2 linked regions of the Modestobacter italicus genome follow. The protein of the gene in region 2 binds, or shares a complex with, the protein of the main gene of each other region. Links are inferred from orthologs where the notes say so. Each region holds a gene or a part of one and is shown on either strand. Other genes may lie near its edges. The genes, in order: secY and secA.

Evidence for each region.
Region 1: the proteins of secA (region 2) and secY are in contact, whole or in part, in a crystal structure (PDB 3DIN), measured with the Thermotoga maritima proteins. The link is inferred for Modestobacter italicus from one-to-one orthologs. Residues at the interface, in WP_004082002.1 of Thermotoga maritima: Glu261, Ala262, Arg263, Lys300, Ala301, Arg302, Thr303, Ile304, Ile305, Leu323, Tyr324, Asp325, Pro326, Val329, Ser330, Tyr333, Ile336, Lys340, Phe345, Val349, Glu363, Phe364, Tyr374, Ser375, Gly376, Gly377, Glu393, Ile395, Thr482, Ser483; in WP_004081795.1 of Thermotoga maritima: Glu108, Gly109, Glu110, Glu111, Ala236, Glu237, Arg238, Arg239, Ile240, Thr241, Ile242, Gln243, Tyr244, Ala245, Arg246, Arg247, Val248, Thr249, Gly250, Arg251, Arg252, Val253, Tyr254, Gly256, Ala257, Ser258, Thr259, Tyr260, Leu261, Pro262.

What each region holds. Positions count from the first base shown.
Region 1 is NC_017955.1:4,895,160-4,904,961, forward strand. What follows is about bases 848-3,756. They hold secY (preprotein translocase subunit SecY), read right to left. Parts: upstream 3,003-3,756; coding sequence 1,692-3,002; downstream 848-1,691. Other genes in these bases: map (type I methionyl aminopeptidase), read right to left, coding at 848-985; MODMU_RS23195 (adenylate kinase), read right to left, coding at 1,069-1,692; rplO (50S ribosomal protein L15), read right to left, coding at 3,124-3,567; rpmD (50S ribosomal protein L30), read right to left, coding at 3,584-3,756. Outside these bases: more of map, read right to left, coding at 182-847; more of rpmD, read right to left, coding at 3,757-3,766; rpsE (30S ribosomal protein S5), read right to left, coding at 3,768-4,406; rplR (50S ribosomal protein L18), read right to left, coding at 4,444-4,860; rplF (50S ribosomal protein L6), read right to left, coding at 4,860-5,399; rpsH (30S ribosomal protein S8), read right to left, coding at 5,415-5,825; MODMU_RS23235 (type Z 30S ribosomal protein S14), read right to left, coding at 5,994-6,179; rplE (50S ribosomal protein L5), read right to left, coding at 6,214-6,798; rplX (50S ribosomal protein L24), read right to left, coding at 6,804-7,151; rplN (50S ribosomal protein L14), read right to left, coding at 7,154-7,522; rpsQ (30S ribosomal protein S17), read right to left, coding at 7,722-8,021; rpmC (50S ribosomal protein L29), read right to left, coding at 8,018-8,251; rplP (50S ribosomal protein L16), read right to left, coding at 8,251-8,667; rpsC (30S ribosomal protein S3), read right to left, coding at 8,672-9,586; rplV (50S ribosomal protein L22), read right to left, coding at 9,586-9,802. UniProt on the Escherichia coli protein: The central subunit of the protein translocation channel SecYEG. Consists of two halves formed by TMs 1-5 and 6-10.
Region 2 is NC_017955.1:4,669,118-4,679,612, forward strand. Bases 4,703-8,304 are described here. They hold secA (preprotein translocase subunit SecA), read right to left. Parts: upstream 7,969-8,304; coding sequence 4,903-7,968; downstream 4,703-4,902. Other genes in these bases: MODMU_RS22130 (Rv3235 family protein), read left to right, coding at 4,703-4,843; MODMU_RS22140 (TIGR03618 family F420-dependent PPOX class oxidoreductase), read left to right, coding at 8,057-8,304. Also shown: MODMU_RS22100 (WS/DGAT/MGAT family O-acyltransferase), read right to left, coding at 1-234; MODMU_RS22105 (CpaE/TadZ family protein), read right to left, coding at 315-1,595; MODMU_RS22110 (SAF domain-containing protein), read right to left, coding at 1,595-2,362; MODMU_RS22115 (helix-turn-helix domain-containing protein), read left to right, coding at 2,558-2,800; MODMU_RS22120 (hypothetical protein), read right to left, coding at 2,841-3,410; MODMU_RS22125 (LysM peptidoglycan-binding domain-containing protein), read left to right, coding at 3,506-4,216; more of MODMU_RS22130, read left to right, coding at 4,268-4,702; more of MODMU_RS22140, read left to right, coding at 8,305-8,491; hpf (ribosome hibernation-promoting factor, HPF/YfiA family), read right to left, coding at 9,199-9,948; MODMU_RS22155 (ComF family protein), read right to left, coding at 10,024-10,495. UniProt on the Escherichia coli protein: Required for protein export, interacts with the SecYEG preprotein conducting channel.

The sequences.
Region 1 (9,802 bases), 220 kb from region 2 along the record:
GTCTTGCTGGGTTCAGCGCCGGAGACGGCGCTGGATGGTGGTGCGGGCGATCTCGCAGAGGGCGCCCGGCTCCCTGCGGCCACAGCAGGACGACGGACGGCGCGAACGCCATCGGCCACTGTACTCCCAGGGACACGCCGCCACCAACCCGCCCTCGCGTGACGGAGGCGACGTGCGCCCGTCACTGACGCGCGCGGACCCCGAACGGTGCGAGGCCGGCGACGCCGCCGTCCTCGGCGGTGAGCACCCAGGGGCCCTCGGGGGTGATCGCGACGCTGTGCTCGAAGTGGGCCGCGCGCGAGCCGTCCTTGGTCACGACGGTCCACCCGTCGTCCAGCTCGGCGGTGGCCGGGTCCCCGATGGTCACCATCGGCTCGATCGCCAGCACCAGCCCGGGGACCAGCTTGGGGCCGCGGCCCGCCCGCCCGTAGTTGAGCACGTGCGGGTCCTGGTGCATCTCGGTGCCGATGCCGTGCCCGCCGTAGTGGTCGACGATCCCGTACGGGTGCTCGTGCGCGACGATCGACTCCTCGACCGCGTGGCTGATGTCGGTCAGCCGGCCACCGGCGACCGCCTTGGCCAGCCCGGCCCACATCGACCGCTCGGTCACCGCGAGCAGCTCGAGGTCCGCGGCGGAGGCCTCCCCGACGGTCACCGTGACCGCCGAGTCGCTGTGCCAGCCGGCCAGGACCGCACCGCAGTCGATGGAGATGTTGTCGCCCTCAGCCAGCGTGCGGTCCGGGTCCGGGATGCCGTGCACGACCTCGTCGTTGATCGAGGCGCAGATGGTCCCGGTGAACCCGTGGTAGCCGAGGAAGTTCGGCACGGCGCCGGCGGACCGGATGTGGTCCTCGGCGATGGCGTCGAGCTCACCGGTGCTCACGCCGGGGCGCACCGCGGCGCGGACGGCCGCGATGGCCCCGGCCGTGACGAGCCCGGAGGCGCGCATCAGCTCGATCTCGTGCGCTGTCTTGATCTGGATCATGCGTCCACTCCACTTCGCCAGGAACGGCAGCCGGGACGCCCACGCGTCGACGCGGTCACCGTGCAACCGGGCGACCCGCGCTCTCAGTCCTCGGCCCGGTCGCCGGCCGCGTCCTGGGCCAGCGCGTGGTCGGCCCCGAGCGCCTCGAGGGCGCGGCGGGTGACCTCGTCGATCTCACCGATCGCGTCGATGCGGGTCAGCAGTCCGGCCCGCTCGTAGAACCCCGACAGCGGCGCCGTCTGTTCCCGGTAGACCTCCAGCCGGTGCCGGACGGTCTCGGGCTTGTCGTCCTCGCGCTGCACCCAGACGCCGTCGACCAGCATCCGGCGACCGGACAGCCGGCGGACCAGCTCGTCCTCGTCGACGACGAGCTCGAGGCAGCAGTCCAGCGCGTGGCCCATCTCGGCCAGCGAGTCGCGCAGCTGGTCGGCCTGGGCGATCGTGCGCGGGAAGCCGTCGAGCAGGAAGCCGGCCTTGGCGTCGGGCTCGGCGAGCCGGTCGGAGACCATCGCGACGGTGATCTCGTCGGGCACCAGGTCGCCGGCGTCCATGTAGGCCTTGGCCTGCTGGCCCAGCTCGGTCTGCCCGCTCACGTTGGCCCGGAAGATGTCACCGGTGGAGATGGCCGGGACGCCCAGGCGACCGGCGATGACCTGAGCCTGGGTCCCCTTGCCCGCTCCGGGAGGGCCCAGCAGCACGACGCGCACTAGCGGAGGAACCCTTCGTAGCTGCGCTGGTTGAGCTGCGTCTCGATCTGCTTCACCGTCTCCAAGCCAACTCCCACCATGATCAGCACCGCGGTCCCGCCGAACGGGAAGTTCTGGTTCTGCCCCTCCTGCGTGATCGACAGGAACAGGTTGGGCAGCACCGCCACCAACCCGAGGTAGATCGACCCGGGCAGGGTGATCCGGGACAGCACGTACTGCAGGTACTCCGCGGTGGGGCGGCCGGGCCGGATGCCGGGGATGAAGCCGCCATAGCGCTTCATGTCGTCGGCCCGTTCCTCCGGGTTGAACGTGATCGACACGTAGAAGTACGTGAAGAAGATGATCAGCGCGAAGTACACCGCGATGTGCACCGGGCTGCTCTGGTCGACCAGGTAGTTCTCCACGAACCGGCGGACCGCACCGGTCGAGTCGCCCTGCAGCTGGGTGATCAGCTGGGGCAGGTAGAGCAGGGACGACGCGAAGATGACCGGGATGACGCCGGCCTGGTTGACCTTCAGCGGCAGGTAGGTCGACGTGCCGCCGTACATCCGGCGGCCGACCATCCGCTTGGCGTACTGCACCGGGATGCGCCGTTGCGCCTGCTCGACGTAGACCACCGAGGCGATCACCAGCACGGCGAGCACGCAGATCAGGGCGAAGACGAAGCCACCGCGGCTCTGCAGGATCGCGCCGCCCTCGGCGGGGATCCGGGCGGCGATCGAGGTGAAGATCAGCACGGACATGCCGTTGCCGATCCCCTTCTCGGTCAGCAGCTCGCCCAGCCACATGATGACGGCGGTGCCGGCGGTCAGCGTGACGACCAGGACGATCGTGGTCCACACCGAGTCCGACGGGATGATGTCCTGCGAGCAGCTCGGGAAGAGCTGGCCGCTGCGGGCCAGCGCGATGATCCCGGTGCTCTGCAGCACGGCGAGCGCGATGGTCAGGTAGCGGGTGTACTGGGTCAGCTTCGCCTGACCCGACTGCCCTTCCTTCTTCAGCTGCTCGAACCGCGGGATGACCACCACCAGCAGCTGCACGATGATGCTCGCCGTGATGTACGGCATGATCCCGAGCGCGAACACCGACAGGCGCAGCAGCGCTCCGCCGGAGAACAGGTTGACCAGCGAGTAGACGTCCCGCTGGTCGGAGGCGTTGGCCTGGTCGAGGCAGCTGTTGATCGCCTCGATCGAGACGCCGGGGCCGGGCACGCTGGCGCCCAGCCGGTACACGGCGATCAGCGCCAGGGAGAACAGCAGCTTGCGCCGGAGGTCTGGCGTCCGGAACGCCGCGGCGAACGCCTGCAGCACGTGCCCTCCCCGAGTCGGTCGTTCGACATTAGCAAGACGCGGCCCGGTGGCTTCGAGAGCCGCCGGGCCGCGTCGGTCCCCCGCCTGGTCCCGCCGGGCGGCGGGGGCAGGGGGTCCTGCGTCAGATCTGGGTGGTGCTGCCCCCGGCAGCGCCGATCTTCTCCTGGGCGGACTGGGAGAACGCGTGCGCGTGCACGTGCACCGTCACGCCGCCCAGCTCGCCCGTGCCGAGCACCTTGACCGGCTGACCGCGCCGGACGGCGCCGGCGTCGGCCAGCGTGTCCGGGTTGATCGAGCCGCCCTGCGGGAACAGGGAGGCGATCCGGTCCAGGTTGACGACCTGGAAGACGACCTTGTTGTTGTTGGTGAAGCCCGAGAGCTTCGGCAGCCGCATGTGCAGGGGGGTCTGGCCACCCTCGAAGCGGGCCGAGACCTGCACGCGGGCGCCGGAGCCCTTGGTGCCGCGACCGGCGGTCTTGCCCTTGGAGCCCTCACCACGACCCACGCGGGTCTTCTTGGTGTGGGCGCCCGGGGCCGGACGCAGGTGGTGGACCTTCAGAGTCATGTCAGCGTTCCCCTGCTCAGACGATCTCTTCGACGGTGACCAGGTGCGGCACCGTCGCGACCATCCCGCGGATCTCGGGACGGTCCTCCTGGACGACCGAGTCGCTGATCCGCTTCAGCCCCAGCGAACGCAGCGTCTGACGCTGGTTCGGCTTGGTGCCGATGGCCGACTTGATCTGCGTGACCTTCAGCTGAGCCATCTCAGACCCCCTGACCGGCCCGCGCGCGCAGCATGGCGGCCGGGGCGACGTCCTCCAGGGGCAGACCGCGGCGGGCCGCGATCTCCTCGGGACGGACGAGGTCCTTGAGCGCCTGCATGGTCGCGTGGACGATGTTGATCGGGTTCGAGGACCCGAGGCTCTTGGAGAGCACGTCGTGGATGCCGGCGCACTCGAGGACGGCGCGCACCGGGCCACCGGCGATGACACCGGTACCGGGGCTGGCCGGCTTGAGCAGCACCACACCGGCGGCCGCCTCACCCTGCACCGGGTGCGGGATGGTGCTGGCGATGCGGGGCACGTTGTAGAAGTGCTTCTTGGCCTCCTCGACGCCCTTGGCGATCGCCGCGGGCACCTCCTTGGCCTTGCCGTAGCCCACGCCGACCTTGCCGTCGCCGTCGCCCACGATCACCAGGGCGGTGAAGCTGAAGCGCCGACCACCCTTGACGACCTTGGACACGCGGTTGATCGCGACGACCCGCTCGATGAACTGGCTCTTCTCCGCGGCACCGCCCGGGCCGCGACCGCCGTCACGACGGTCCCGGCGGTCGTTGCCGCCGCCTGCGCCGCCGGGGCCACCGGTCCCGCCGGCGCCACCGCCGCGTCGCTGTGGTCCTGGCATCAGACGTCCCTCTCGATCAGTTCAGAAATGGTGGTCATCAGAAGTCCAGCCCACCCTCGCGGGCACCGTCGGCGAGCGCCGCGATGCGACCGGCGTACCGGTTGCCGCCGCGGTCGAAGACGACCGCGTCGATGCCGGCGGCCTTGGCGCGCTCGGCGACCAGGGCACCGACCTGGCGGGCCAGCGTGGACTTGTCGCCCTCGCTCCCCCGCAGGCTGGCGTCCATCGTCGACGCGCTGGCCAGGGTGCGGCCGACCGTGTCGTCGACCACCTGGACGTGGATGTGCCGGGAGCTGCGCTTGACGACCAGGCGCGGGCGCTCCGGCGTGCCACCCACCCGCTTGCGCAGGCGGTTGTGGCGCCGCAGCCGCGAGACGCGGCGCGCGGTGCTGACGTCGGTGCCGACGGGCTTGTGCACCCGGGCACCCTTCTCGGTCTTGGCTGCCTGTGCCATCACTTGCCCGTCTTCCCGACCTTGCGCTTGACGACCTCGCCCTGGTACCGCACGCCCTTGCCCTTGTACGGGTCGGGCTTGCGGATCTTGCGGATCTTGGCCGCGACCTCGCCGACCTGCTGCTTGTCGATGCCGGTCACCCGCAGGCGGGTGGGGGCCTCGACGGTGAAGGAGATCCCCTCGGGGGCCTTCACGACGACCGGGTGGCTGAAGCCGAGGGCGAACTCGAGGTCCGACCCGCGGGCCTGCACGCGGTAGCCGACGCCGACGATCTCCAGGGTCTTGTCGTAGCCCTGGGTGACGCCGGTGATCATGTTCGCGATGAGCGTGCGGGACAGGCCGTGCAGGGCCCGGCTCTCGCGCTCGTCGTCGGGACGCTGCACCAGCAGCGTGCCCTCCTCACCGCGCTCGACGGTGATGGGAGCAGCCACCGTGTGGCTGAGCTTCCCCTTCGGGCCCGAGACGTTGACCGTGCGCCCGTCGATGGCGACGTCCACACCGCTGGGCACCGGAATCGGGAGTCGTCCGATCCGTGACATGTCTGCTCGCTCCTCTTACCAGACGTAGGCGAGGACTTCCCCACCCACGCCCTTCTTGGTCGCCTGCTTGTCGGTCAGCAGCCCGGTGGAGGTGGAGATGATCGCCACCCCGAGGCCGCCGAGCACCTTCGGCAGGGCGGTCGACTTGGCGTAGACACGCAGGCCGGGCTTGGAGACCCGACGGACGCCGGCGATGCTGCGCTCGCGGTTGGGGCCGTACTTGAGGGAGACCACGAGCTCCTTGCGGATGTGGCCGTCCACCTCGACGTCGTTGACGGTCCAGCCGCCGATGTAACCCTCCTTCTGGAGGATCTCGGCGATGTGCGTCTTGAGCTTCGACGACGGCATGGCAGCTGCGTCGTGGTACGCCTGGTTGGCGTTCCGCAGCCGCGTGAGCATGTCCGCGATCGGGTCGGTCATCGTCATGGGTGAGTGGTGCCTCTCTCGCCGCGGTTCCGCACGCGCTGGGTCTCGGAGACTTGGCGCAGGGCCTTCGGCGATCGGTGGTGCGTTCTCAGGTGACCGGTTGGTCGGTGGTGCTGCTGGCCCGGCCCCGCCGCCGCCCACCACGGGGGTGGGCGGCAGCGGGGTGCGTCACCAGCTGGACTTGGTCACGCCGGGCAGCTCGCCGGCGTGGGCCATCTCGCGGACGCAGATCCGGCACAGGCCGAACTTGCGGAACACGGCGTGCGGGCGACCGCAGCGCTGGCAGCGGGTGTAGCCGCGCACCTTGAACTTCGGCGTGCGCGCCGCCTTGTTGACAAGAGCCTTCTTGGCCATCTCTGGGTCTCCTGGAGCTTCTACGCAGACCGCGTCAGCGGGTCGCGTTCACGACGGTCTGGCCGGCGAAGGGAAAGCCGAGCAGCGACAGCAGCTCGCGGCCCTCCTCGTCGGTGGTGGCGGTGGTGACCAGCGTGATGTCCATGCCACGCGGCCGGTCGATCTTGTCGACGTCGATCTCGCGGAACATCGACTGCTCGGTCAGACCGAACGTGTAGTTGCCGTGACCGTCGAACTGCTTGGGGTTCAGGCCGCGGAAGTCACGGATGCGGGGCAGGGCCAGCGACAGCAGCCGGTCCAGGAACTCCCACATCCGGTCACCGCGGAGGGTGACCTTCGCGCCGATGGGCATGCCCTCGCGCAGCTTGAACTGCGCGATGGACTTGCGGGCCCGGACGACGGCGGGCTTCTGGCCGGTGATGGCGGTGAGGTCGCGGACCGCGCCGTCCATCAGCTTGGCGTCCCGGGTGGCCTCGCCGACGCCCATGTTGACGACGATCTTGACCAGGCCGGGGATCTGCATGACGTTCGAGTAGCCGAACTCCGACAGCAGCGCGGGAGCGATCTCCTCGCGGTAGCGGGCCAGCATGCGGGGCAGCTCGCGGGTGGGTGCGCTCATGATGCTCAGAGGTCCTTACCGGTGCGCCGCGAGACCCGGATGCTGCGGCCTTCCTCGTCCTTGCGGTAGCCGACCCGGGTCGGCTTGTCCTCGGAGTCGATGACCATCACGTTGCTCACGTGCACGGCCGCCTCCTGCGTGACGATCCCGCCCTGCTGGGCACCGCGCTGGGAGGTGCTGATCCGGGTGTGCTTCTTCACCCGGCCGATGCCCTCGACCAGGACCTTCTGGGTCTTCGGGAAGGCGGCGATGACGCGGCCCTTGGCTCCCTTGTCCTTGCCGGACAGGACGACGACCTGGTCGCCCTTCTTGACCTTCATCGACGGGGTCTTCCCGCTGGCGTGGTCGGTCATGATCACAGCACCTCCGGAGCGAGCGAGATGATCCGCATGAAGCGCTTGTCACGGAGCTCCCGGCCCACGGGGCCGAAGATGCGCGTGCCGCGCGGGTCGCCGCTGTCGCGGATGATCACCGCGGCGTTCTCGTCGAAGCGGATGTAGGAACCGTCGGGACGACGGCGCTCCTTGACCGTGCGGACGATGACGGCCTTGACCACATCGCCCTTCTTGACGCCGGCGCCGGGCAGCGCGTCCTTGACGGTGGCGACGATGACGTCACCGATGCCCGCGTAGCGCCGCCCCGACCCGCCGAGCACGCGGATGCACAAGATCTCCTTGGCACCCGTGTTGTCGGCGACTCGCAGTCGCGACTCCTGCTGGATCACTTCCTGCTCCTGAAACTCGAGTGGCGACAGCCGGACCGGATCGGTGAACCGGCTGTCCGGCACCCACGTGCGGACGCACCGGCAGCATGCTGCCGGTGCGTCCGAGCACGGGTACCGGGATGTGGCGCGCACCGGAGGGCGCGCCAGTCGTCCAGGGTACTCCTGGCTGACCGGCCTGGGGAGGCCGGTCCCGAACTGCCTACTTGGCCCGCTCGACGACCGAGACCAGCCGCCACCGCTTGGTGGCGGAGGTCGGGCGCGTCTCCATGATCTGCACCCGGTCGCCGATGCCGGCGGTGTTCTCCTCGTCGTGCGCCTTCAGCTTGCTGGTGCGGCGCAGGACCTTGCCGTACAGGCCGTGCTTCACGCGGTCCTCGACCTCGACGACGATGGTCTTCTCCATCTTGTCGCTGACGACCAGGCCCTCGCGGACCTTGCGGTAGCCGCGGCCGGCCAGACCCGGGCCGCTGGCGGCCGCCGTCTGCTCGCTCTCGCTCATGCCACACCCTCGTTCGGGGCGACCGAGAGACCCAGCTCGCGCTCGCGCATGATCGTGTAGATCCGAGCGATGTCACGGCGGACGGTCTGCAGTCGCCGGTTGTTGTCCAGCTGGCCGGTGGCCACCTGGAACCGCAGGTTGAACAGCTCTTCGCGCGACTCACGCAGCCGGGTGGCCAGTTCGTCGGCGGACAGCTCGCGCAGCTCGGGCGCAGTCAGTCCGGCGGCCATCACACCTCTCCTTCACGAGTGATGAAGCGGCACTTCATGGGCAGCTTGTGGATCGCGCGGCGCATGGCCTCGCGGGCCACCGGCTCGGCCACACCGGACAGCTCGAACATGATCCGGCCCGGCTTCACGTTGGCCACCCACCACTCCGGCGAGCCCTTGCCGGAGCCCATGCGGGTCTCGGCCGGCTTCTTGGTCAGCGGACGGTCGGGGTAGATCGAGATCCACACCTTGCCGCCACGCTTGATGTGGCGGGTCATGGCGATACGAGCGGACTCGATCTGCCGGTTCGTGACGTACGCGGGCTCGAGGGCCTGGATCGCGAAGTCACCGAAGTTGATCGCGGTCCCGCCCTTGGCCCGCCCGGTGCGGTCCGGGTGGTGCTGCTTGCGGTGCTTGACCCGGCGAGGGATCAGCATGGTGTCAGGCCCCCTGCTCTGGCGCGGTGTTCTCGGTACCGGCCGCCTCGGCGGTCGCGGTGCCCTCGGCACCGGCGGCCTGGGCGACGGTCTGCTCCACGGGGACGTCGCCCGAGGTGGCGGCGACGGCGTCCTCCGCCGGAGCGGTGGTGCCCTCGGCCGCGGCGCGACCTGCCTCGGTCCCGCCGGCGGTGGTGCCCGACGAGCCCGAACGGCGCTGCGGGCGCTGGGCCCGCTCACGGCGCTGCTGACGCTGGGCGAGGGCCTCGAGGGCCTCCCGCTCGGCGCGCGAGCCGCTGGCGTCGCCCTTGTAGATCCACACCTTGACGCCGATGCGGCCGAAGGTGGTGCGGGCCTCGTAGATGCCGTAGTCGATGTTCGCGCGGAGCGTGTGCAGCGGCACGCGACCCTCGCGGTAGAACTCCGACCGGCTCATCTCCGTGCCGCCGAGGCGACCGGAGCACTGCACCCGGATGCCCTTGACCTGCGGCGAGCGCTGCGCGGACTGCATCGCCTTGCGCATGGCACGGCGGAAGCTGACCCGGCTGGAGAGCTGCTCGGCGACGCCCTGGGCGACCAGCTGCGCATCGGACTCGGGGTTCTTCACCTCGAGGATGTTCAGCTGCACCTGCTTGCCGGTGAGCTTCTCGAGCTCGCCGCGGATGCGGTCGGCCTCGGCGCCGCGGCGGCCGATGACGATTCCGGGGCGGGCGGTGTGGATGTCCACGCGGACGCGGTCACGGGTGCGCTCGATCTCCACCTTCGAGATGCCGGCGCGCTCCATGCCCTTGCCCATGAGCTTGCGGATGGCCACGTCTTCCTTGACGTAGTCCGCGTACAGCTTGTCCGCGTACCACCGGGACTTGTAGTCGGTGGTGATGCCGAGCCGGAACCCGTGCGGGTTGACCTTCTGACCCACTAGCGGGTCCCTCCCCTCGTGTTGCTCTTCTGCTGGGTCGCCGGGCCGGACTGGCCCGTGTCCCGACGTGCCTTGCGGGAACGCTGGGCGAGCTCGGCGCTCGAGCTCACCTCCGACACCTCGACGGTGATGTGGCTGGTCCGCTTGTTGATGCGGAACGCCCGGCCCTGCGCACGCGGACGGATCCGCTTGAGCGTGGGGCCCTCGTCGACGTAG
Region 2 (10,495 bases):
GAAGTCCGGGTCGTCCACCCAGGCCGGGTTGGCCAGGTGGCCGGGCACCTCGGCGACCTTCTGCCGGTACCGCGGCACCAGCGGCAGCCGGGTGCGCACCAGCTCGATCAGCGCCTCGTGGTCCAGACCCCCGTCGGGACGGTCCAGCACGATGACCCCGCCGACGTGCATCGGCGTGCCCGGTTCCTCCAGGTAGAGGAAGGAGGCATCCAGTGCGGTGAGCCGTTCGACCAACGTGACCTCCCTCACTGAGCGTCGTCCCACGCTACGTCGAGCCCCCGGGGCTGCCCACCCCCGCCCCCCACCCTGCCGGGTCAGCGGCCCCGGCGGGCCCGTCTGCCCGCCGGCGCCGGCACGCCGCCCAGCTCGGCGGCGAGCGCCCGCAGCCCGGTCCGCAGTGCCGAGTGCGGAGCGACCTCGGCGAGCGTGCGCCCCGTGGCGAGCGCGGCGTCGGTCGCCTTGCGGTCGGCCGGCAGGAACGCCCGGACCTCCCGCCCGGTGAACCGGCCGAGCGCCGTGGCGATCTCCTGCCGGGCGTCGCCGGGGACCGGTCCACGGCGGACCTGGTTGACCACCACGATCGGCTCCACCTCGGGCAGCGCGTCGCGCAGCTCGGCCAGCGCCCGGACCGTGCGCTGCAGCGCCACCGGGTCGGCGCCGCTGACGCAGAGCACCTCGTCGGCGGACTCCAGCACCGTCAGCGTCGCCCCGTTGCGGCGCGGTGCCGCGGTGTCGAAGGAGAGCTCCTCGTCCTCCTCGAGGGAGAAGGCGCAGTCCACGACGGTCAGCGCGGCCAGCCGGCGGGCCTCCTCGAGGACCACGCCGACGGCGCGCGGCCGCAGCTCCGGCCACCGGTCGGCGCGGGCCAGCCCGGTCAGGACCCGCAGCTGCGGGCTCACCGACCAGGCCAACCGGGCCAGCGCCGCCCGGTCGAGCGTGCCCGCCGCGGCCTGCCGGGCCGCGGCCGCCACCCCGGGCGACTCGTCGAGCAGCCCCAGCACCTGGGCGACGACCCCGCCGTAGACGTCGGCGTCCACCAGCAGGGTCGGCACGTCCAGGCGGGCCGCCTCGTCGGCGAGTCCGACGGCGACGGTCGTGCGTCCGGGTGCGCCGGTCGGGCCCCAGACGGCCACCACCCGTCCTCCCCCGGCCGGTCCGGCCCCGGCCTCGGGCGGGAGACCGAGCGCGGGCAGCGCGGCGCGCGGGTCGGCGACGTCGTGCCCGGCCACGGGGACGCCGGTCACCGCCTCGCGCAGCGCCCGGGCGATCGCCTCCGGCTCGGCGTCGGCCGGCAGCACGCGGACCACGCCGAGCTGGCGCAGCCGGTCGGCCGCCCGGGTGTCCCCGGGTTCCACCAGACCCACCACGGCCACGCCCGCCGCGTGCAGCCGGGCCACCGCGGAGCCGTCGAGCCGGCGCAGCTCCGCCGACAGCAGGGCCGCCTGCCCGGTGCCCGTGGTCGCGGCGGCCAGCAGCTCGGCCACGTCGACGCACCGCCGGACGACGGTGACGCCGTGGTCCTCGCGGTCGAGGGCACCGACCAGCTCGGACTCCCACGCCGCGCCGGTGACCGCGGTGAAGACCTGCAGCGCCATCAGCCGGTCGGTCCGGCCGGGCTGCTGCCCGTCGGGGACCCGGTCGGACCGCCTGCCGTCGGGGCCGAGCCGCCTCCGGCCCCGGCGTCCACGGACTCCCGGACGACCACCACGAGCCCACGCCCGCCGATGGCCCCGAGCACGTCGGGAGCGTCCTGGCCGGCCACCGCCACGACCACCTGGACGGTCGTGGTGGCCGTGGAGAGGACGCCGTCGCCACGACCGGTCACCGCCTGCACGGGGGCGGCGGAGACCACCAGGTCGACGTCGCCACCGGTCTGCCCGGTGGCGCCGACGGCGGGGTCGGCCACGGCGTACACGTCCACGACCTGCCCGCGGGTCAGGCCGGGCGGGACGTAGCCCGCCTGCACCGGGAGGGCCAGCTGCACCAGCCCGGTCGCCTCCTCCAGCGCCGAGCGCGGCAGCAGCTCACCGGCGCGCACCGCCCGGCCGAGGACCCGGCCCTCGGGGCGCGTGCTGGTCGCCAGGTACTGCCCGGCGACGTCGTCCAGCCGGACCGAGACCGCCACGAGGTCGTCGGCGCCGAGCACGGTGCCGGCCGCCAGGTCGCCGCCGGCCGACCAGACGGGGACCGTGGCGTCGGCTCCGGTGACCACCCGGGCGCCCAGCAGCACCGACCCCAGGACGAGGAGCACGCCCAGGACCAGCCGCAGGTCCAGCCAGCGGGGCGGGCGCACCCGCCGCGGCACCGGGCTCGGGGTGGCATCGGTGCGGCCGGCGGGCGGTGCCGCGGTGGTCGCACTCATCGGTCGCACCTCGCTCGATCTGTCCTCCACCGGGGTGCGGGCACCGCCGGCCTCGCCCGGGCCGGGCGCGGAGGGAGATCATGACCGAGCGGGCGGCCGCTGCGCAGCCGTTGTCCACACCTTCGGGTGGACCGCACGGTCGGAGTCACCCGGCTGCCACACTGGCGGGCACCTTCGACGGGAGAGCACCGATCCATGGCCACCCAGCGCTTCCTGACCCTCGACGACGTCGCGGAGATCCTCAACGTCTCGTGGTCGCAGGCCTACGCGCTGGTCCGCCGCAAGGAGCTGATCGCCATCCAGATCGGCGGCCGCGGCCAGTGGCGGGTGGAGAAGGACGAGCTGGAGCGCTTCATCCAGCAGAAGTACGCCGAGGCGCGCGCCGGCACCGTGATCGAGCCCGCCCCGGACGACGCCGAGGTCGACTCGCCGCACTGACGAGGCACGGCTGACCCGGCGCTGCTGACCCAGCCCGTCGTCAGGCCACGGCGGGCAGCGACGTCCGCACGGCCACCACCGCCCGCACCGGCACCGCCCGCACCGACCTCACCGCGCCCCGGCGGCGCGGTGCGTCGAGCGGGTGCTCGGCGAGCTCCAGGAAGTCCGCGCCCACCCGGTCGACGGTCCCGGCGAGCACCCCGCCGTCGTCGAGCAGGCAGCTGACCGCCGCCCGGTCCCGGGCCAGCCCCCGCAGCGCACGGCGCAGGTCCAGCCGCCGGGCCACCTCGCCGACCGGGACCGCGGCCGCGGTCACCGTCGCCAGGCCCCCGACGGCGCTCACCGCGCCGGCGGCGACGAGCAGCTCCCGCCCCTGGCCGTCGACGAGCAGCAGCCAGTCCACGCCCACGTCGACCAGCCGTCCGTCGAGCTCGCCCGCGCCCCGGCAGCGCAGCGACAGCTCCTGGCCGAGGGAGCCCCGGAGCCGGTCGGCGAGCAGCACGCTGCCGTGCTCGGCCCGGGCGCGGGACGACGCCTCGGCGAGGTCGGCGGCCGCCTCCTCCGCCGCGGCCTGCGCCTCCAGGTCGGCGAACAGCTGCTCCCAGCGCATGCCGGACAGGCTAGCTCGTCCACAGATCCGTGCATTTGGTTGCGTTTGCTTGCGTTGATGGTGTTTGGTCGTGCTCCGACTGAGGAGGAGGACCCATGACGTTCCGGCGGTGGGCAGCGACGACGGCCCTGATGGGCGGTGCCGCGTGGGCGCTGTGGCTCGTCGGGCCCGGCCTGCTCGAGGTGCGCGACGCCCTCACCGACCCGCAGGGGCTCGTCGACCGGTCCGGTCCCGACGCCCTCGTCCTGGTGTGCGTTCCGCTCCTGGCCTGGCTGTGCTGGGCGTGGGGTGCTCTGGGGCTCCTGCTGACCGCGGCGGCGACGGTGCCGGGCTGGGCCGGCCGGCTCGCCGGTGTGCTGCTGACCGGCGTGCTGCCGGCCGGCGCCCGCCCGGTCGCCGCGGTCGCCCTCGGGGTCGGGCTGAGCACCGCCGCTCCCGTCCTGCTCGCGCCCGTGGCGCTCCCGGCGGTGACCGCCAGCGCCGCGGCGTCCGAGCACCTCGGCGCCGACCCCGACGCGGTCGTCGTCGATCGGCCGGCGGGGACGGCGCCGGTCCCCGACTGGCCGGGGGCACCGCCCGCCGTCCCCGACTGGCCCGGGGTCGGCCCGGAGGAGCACGTCGTGCTGCGCGGGGACTGCCTGTGGGACATCGCGGCCGGCTGGCTGGAGCGCCGGCAGCCGGGTGTCGAGGTGACCGACACCGCTGTCCGGGAGGCCACGCAGGCCTGGTGGCGGGCCAACGCCGCCGTCATCGGCGCCGATCCCGACCTCCTGCTGCCCGGGCAGGTCCTCCGGCCACCCGGCTGAGGCCGACCCCTCCCGTCCGACCATCCGCACCGCACCGCCAGGAGAGCCCGCATGACCGTTCCCGCGCAGCCCGCCGGCACCCCGCAGGACCCTCCCCCGACCGCGCCCGCGCCACGCCCCCGGCTGCGCCTGGTCGTCGTCCCGACACCCGGGCCGGCCCTGCTCGACGAGCGGGCGCCGGTCCACCTCCTGGTGCCCGGTCGTCGCCCCCGCCGCCTCCCGCCGCCACCCGGGCCGCGACCCCGGCTCGACCAGCCGCCCGCCACCGAGACCCCGGACTTCGGCCCGACCTGGTCGCGCCGCAGCGAGCTGCCCGACCCGCAGGCGGTGGGCCGGCGGCTGGTCACCCTGACCCTCGAGGCCTTCGCGGGTCGCCGCCCCGTCGCGCAGCTGAAGCCGCTGGTCAGCCCCGGTCTGTTCACCGCGCTCAGCGAGCGGCGCCGGCCGCGCTGGTGCAGTGAGGGGACCGCGCCGCTGCTGGTCGGTGCCGTGCGGGTGTGCGAGCCGGTGGACGGCGTCGCGGAGGTGAGCGCCGTCGTCCGCCGCGGCGGTCGCGCGCACGCCGTGGCCGCCCGGCTGGAGGGCATCGACGGCCGCTGGCGGTGCACGGCCCTGCAGATCGGCTGAGCCGGGCAGCAGGACGCCCCGCCGACCGGGTGGTCGACGGGGCGTCAGCTGTCAGGACGTCAGTGGCCGGCGGCGCCGTGGCACTGCTTGAACTTCTTGCCGCTGCCGCACGGGCACGGGGCGTTGCGCGGGGTCTCCTTGGTGCCGGTGACCGTCGCGGACTTGGCGGCCTTCGCCCGGCCGCTGTCCTTGGCGGAGGCGTCCAGGCTGGGCGCGCTGTAGCTGAGCTGCGTCTGCTTGGGCGCGTCCAGGCCCTTCACCGCCAGCTCCGGGCCGGTGCCGCTGCCGGTGGGCTCGGCGGCCACCTCGGGTGCCGCCGTGGCCGTCGCGGGAGCCGGCCTGCCGGTGCGCCGGGCCGAGCTCGTCGTCGTCCCGCTGCCGTTCGGCGACGGGACGATCGCCGGAGCGGCAGCCGGCGCGGCCCCGTTGCCGGCGGACGGCGCGGCAGCCGCGGGAGCGGCCGCCTCGGTCGGAGCAGCCGCCTCGGTCGGAGCAGCCGCGGCCTGGGCCGCCGCCGCCCGCGCCGCGGCCTGGCGGGCCAGCACCGCCTGGGTGCCGGCCTGCGCCCGGACCAGCGCCTCGGCCTCGGCCTTGGCCTGCTTCTCGGCAGCCTCGGCCTCCTGCTGCTCCTTGGTCTTCACCTCGAGGTTGAACAGGAAGCCGACGGACTCCTCCTTGATGCCGTCGAGCATCGCGTTGAACATGTCGTAGCCCTCGCGCTGGTACTCCACGACCGGGTCGCGGTTGGCCATCGCGCGCAGGTGGATGCCGGCCCGCAGGTAGTCCATCTCGTACAGGTGCTCGCGCCACTTGCGGTCCAGCACGCTGAGCAGCACCCGCCGCTCCAGCTCGCGCATGACCTCCGCGCCCAGCGTCTCCTCGCGGGTGTCGTAGGCGGCGTGCACGTCGGCGAGCAGCTCGTCCTTCAGCACGTCGGCGGTGAGCGCCGACTGGTCGCCGTCGGCCACCCGGTCGAGCATCTCCTGCTGGTCCAGGCCCACCGGGTACAGCGCCTTGAGCCCGGTCCACAGCAGCTCGAGGTCCCAGTCCTCGGCGTAGCCGGTCTCGGTCGCGCCGTTGACGTAGGCCGCGACGACGTCGTCGACCATCGCCCGGACCTGCACGTGCAGGTCCTCGCCGTCGAGCACCTTGCGGCGCTCGTCGTAGATGACCGTGCGCTGCCGGTTGAGCACCTCGTCGTACTTCAGGACGTCCTTGCGGACCTCGAAGTTCTGCTGCTCCACCTGGGTCTGCGCGGATCGGATCGCCCGGCTGACCATCTTGGACTCGATCGGCTGGTCGTCGGGCACCCGCAGCGTGGTCATCATCGACTCGAGCATCGGGCCGTTGAAGCGCCGCATCAGGTCGTCGCCCAGCGACAGGTAGAAGCGGGACTCACCCGGGTCGCCCTGCCGGCCCGACCGGCCGCGCAGCTGGTTGTCGATCCGCCGGCTCTCGTGGCGCTCGGTGCCCAGCACGTAGAGGCCACCGGCCTCGGTGACCTGGTCGTGCTCGGCCTTGACCTGCGCCTTGGCGGTCGCGAGCGCGTCGTCCCAGGCCGCCTCGTACTCCTCCGGCGTCTCCGCCGGCGACAGCCCCTGGGCGCGCAGCGTCTCGTCGGCGATGAACTCGGCGTTGCCGCCGAGCTGGATGTCGGTGCCGCGGCCGGCCATGTTGGTGGCCACCGTGACCCCGCCCAGCCGGCCGGCCATCGCGATGATCGACGCCTCCCGCGCGTGGTTCTTCGCGTTCAGCACCTCGTGCGGGATGCCCCGCTTGAGCAGGTACTTCGCCAGCACCTCGGACTTCTCGACGCTCGCGGTGCCCACCAGCACCGGCTGGCCGGCCTCGTGCCGCTCGGCGATGTCGTCGACGACGGCGTCGAACTTGGCCTTCTCCGTCTTGTAGATCACGTCGGCGCGGTCCTCGCGGACCATCGGCCGGTTGGTCGGGATCGGGACGACGCCCAGCTTGTAGGTCTGGGAGAGCTCGGCGGCCTCGGTCTGGGCCGTGCCGGTCATCCCCGACAGCTTCTCGTAGAGCCGGAAGTAGTTCTGCAGCGTGATCGTGGCGAGGGTCTGGTTCTCGTCCTTGATCTCCACCTTCTCCTTGGCCTCGATGGCCTGGTGCATGCCCTCGTTGTAGCGGCGACCGGCCAGCACGCGACCGGTGAACTCGTCGACGATGAGCACCTCACCGTTGGTGACGATGTACTGCTGGTCCTTCTTGAACAGCTCCTTGGCCTTCAGGGCGTTGTTCAGGTAGCTGATCAGCGGGGTGTTGGCGGCCTCGTAGAGGTTCTCGATGCCGAGCTGGTCCTCGACGAACTCGACGCCCTCCTCGGTGATGGCGACCGTCCGCTTGGCCTCCTCGACCTCGTAGTGCCGGTCGCGCTTCATCAGCGGGGCGATGCGGGCGAACTCGCCGTACCAGCGGGCGCTGGACTCGGCCGGGCCGCTGATGATCAGCGGGGTGCGCGCCTCGTCGATGAGGATCGAGTCGACCTCGTCGACGATGGCGAACGGGTGGCCGCGCTGCACCAGGTCGGCCTTGCTCCAGGCCATGTTGTCGCGCAGGTAGTCGAAGCCGAACTCGTTGTTCGTCCCGTGCGTGATGTCGGCCAGGTACTGCTCGCGGCGCTGGTCGGGCCGCTGGCCGGAGACGATCGTGCCGATCGACAGCCCGAGGAAGCGCTGCACCCGGCCCATCCACTCGGCGTCGCGCTGGGCCAGGTAGTCGTTGGTGGTGACGACGTGCACGCCGTCGCCGCTCAGCGCGTTGAGGTAGGCCGGCAGCACACCGGTCAGGGTCTTGCCCTCACCGGTCTTCATCTCGGCGATGTTCCCCAGGTGGAGCGCGGCACCGCCCATGAGCTGCACCCGGTAGTGCCGCTGGCCCAGCGTGCGGGTCGAGGCCTCCCGGACGACGGCGAAGGCCTCGGGGAGCAGCTGGTCGAGGGTCTCCCCGTCGCCGTAGCGCTGCTTGAACTCGTCGGTCTTGGCGCGCAGCTCGGCATCGGTCAGGTCGGTGACGTCGACCTCGAGGGCCTCGACCGCGTCGGCGATCTTCGACAACCGACGGACGATCTTGCCCTCACCGGCACGCAGGATCTTCTGGAACACCACGACCCCAGCGTAGGCGGCCCGGCTGGCGAGCGGTCCCGGCGCGGCCGGTGCTCCTGCCGGGATCGGCGGCTCCGTAGCCTCCGCGAGCGTGTCCTCCCCCACCAGCCCCACGTACGGCCCCGGCCTGACGGCCTTCTTCACCGAGCGGCACCTGGCCACCCTGACCACGCTGCGCGCCGACGGGACCCCGCACGTCGTCCCGGTCGGGGTCACCTTCGACCCCGTCACCGGCACCGCGCGGGTGATCACCTCCGGCACGTCGGCGAAGGTGCGGCACGTGCGGGCCGGGCAGGCGCGGGTGGCGGTCTGCCAGGTCGACGGGCGGTGCTGGGCCACGTTGGAGGGGACGGCGGTGGTCCGGGACGACGCCGCCGCGGTGGCCGACGCCGAGGACCGCTACGCCCGCCGCTACCAGCGCCCGCGGGTGAACCCGGCGCGGGTGGTCCTGGAGATCTCGGTGGACCGGGTGCTCGGCAACGCGGAACGCTGGCGGGCCCCCGAGCAGGAGGAGGGCCCGGCGTGAGCGGCATGGACCTCAGCGACATCGACCTGACCACCGAGGTGGTGCGCACCGAGCGGCTGGTGCTGCGCCCGTTCCGCCCGGACGACGTGGACGCGGTGTTCACCGCCTGCCAGGACCCGGACATCGGCCGGTGGATCCCCGGCGGTCGGGACCTCCTACAGCCGCGAGGACGCCGTCTCCTGGGTCACCCGCGAGGCCCCGGGCGAGCGCGCGGCCGGGACCGGGCTGACGGTGGCGATCGAGGCCGACGGCCGCCTCGTCGGTTCGACGGGCGTGCACCGGATCGGGCAACACCCGCTCGGCCCGGAGGTCGGCTACTGGATCGCCCCGCAGGGGCGGGGGCACGGCTATGCGGCCGAGGCGGCGCACGCGATGGCCGAGTGGGCGATCGGACTGGGCGCGCCGCGGGTGTACCTGGTCGCGGACGTGGCGAACACCGGGTCCCAGCACGTCGCCCGGAGGGCCGGGTTCCACCAGGAGGGCGTGCTGCGCTCCTACCTCCACTACCGGGACGGCGGCCTCGCTGACGCCGCGCTGTTCTCCCGGCTGCCCGGCGACTGACGCGAGCGGGAGCATCGACCGAGGCCTGCGAGGGAGGAGCGGACCGGTCGCGGAAGGCGACGCGAGGACACTGGCGACTGACGTGCGGCGAGCCGCCCTCCGCGGTGCGGAGGACGGCTCGCCGGTGTGCTGCCGCGCGCGTCGGGTCAGACGGCGGCGGGCTGCCGCTCCCCGGCCGCGCCGGCCATCGCCGTCGCGGCGGCCGGGGCGGCCCCGTTCCCGGGATCGACCGGGGGACCGAGGCGGATCAGGCCGTAGTCGAAGGCGTGCCGTCGGTAGACCACCGACGGCTGGCCGGTGTCGGCGCAGAGGAACATGAAGAAGTCGTGGCCCACCAGCTCCATCTCGTAGAGGGCCTGGTCGATGTGCATCGGGGTGGCCGGGTGGACCTTCTCCCGGACGATCCGCCCGGGCAGGTGCTCGTCCAGGTCGGTGACCAACGGGCTGTCGGCGGAGCCGGGGTCCCCGGCCAGCGCGGGTTCCGGGGCGCTGCTCACCCCGGCGGTCAGGTCGTCGGCGGGCACCACCGGTGGGGTGGGCTCGGGGACGGGGGCGGCGTCGATCCGCACGCTCGGCGGGGTGTGCCGACCGTGGTGGACGCGGCGGCGGTCGTTCGCCCGCCGCATCCGGCTCTCCAGCTTCCCCGCCGCCAGTTCCAGGGCGGCGTAGAAGTCCGGGGCAGAGGCCTCCGCACGGGCCACCGGCCCCTTGCCGCGGAGGGTGATCTCCACGCGCTGGCAGTTGGCCGCCTGCCGCGGGTTCTTCTCGTGCAGCAGCTCGACGTCTATGCGGATGACCTTGCTGTCGAAGCGTTCGAGCTGGCCGACCTTGTCCTCCACATGGGTGCGGAAGTGCTCGGGCACCTCGACGTTCCGACCTCGGACGACGATCTCCATCAGACCTCCCGGTTGAGCGGGCTGTGATCCAGCCGACGCTAGACGCGTTGGTGGAGTCCCGACAGTGGGAGCGCGTCATCGCAGGTCCACCTCCTGTTCACGGACGGTGAACCCGCCGCGCAGCGCACCCGGCGCGCTGCGGCGCGGCTGCCGCGGGGTGGCCGCGACGACCGCGGCCAGCACCCTTTGGTGCCCGGCCGCGCGCAGCGCCCGGGCGGCCTCGGTCAGCGTCGCCCCGCTGGTCACGACGTCGTCCACCAGCACCACCCGGGCGCCCGGTGCGGGACGCGCGCGGTACCGCCCGGCCAGGTTCGCCCGGCGCTGGACGGCGTCCAGCCCGGCCGAGTCGCGCACCCGGCGGCTCCCGGCCCGGCTCACCAGCGGCGCCGGGTGGGCCGGCACCCCGGCGGCCCGCAGCTCGGCCGCGGCGACGTCGGCGAGCTCCCGCACGTGGTCCCGGCCGCGGCGGCGCACCGCCGCCGCCGCGCTCGGCACCGGCACGAGCAGCACCGGCCCGCCTCCGCCGTCCGGGACCCCGAGCAGCACG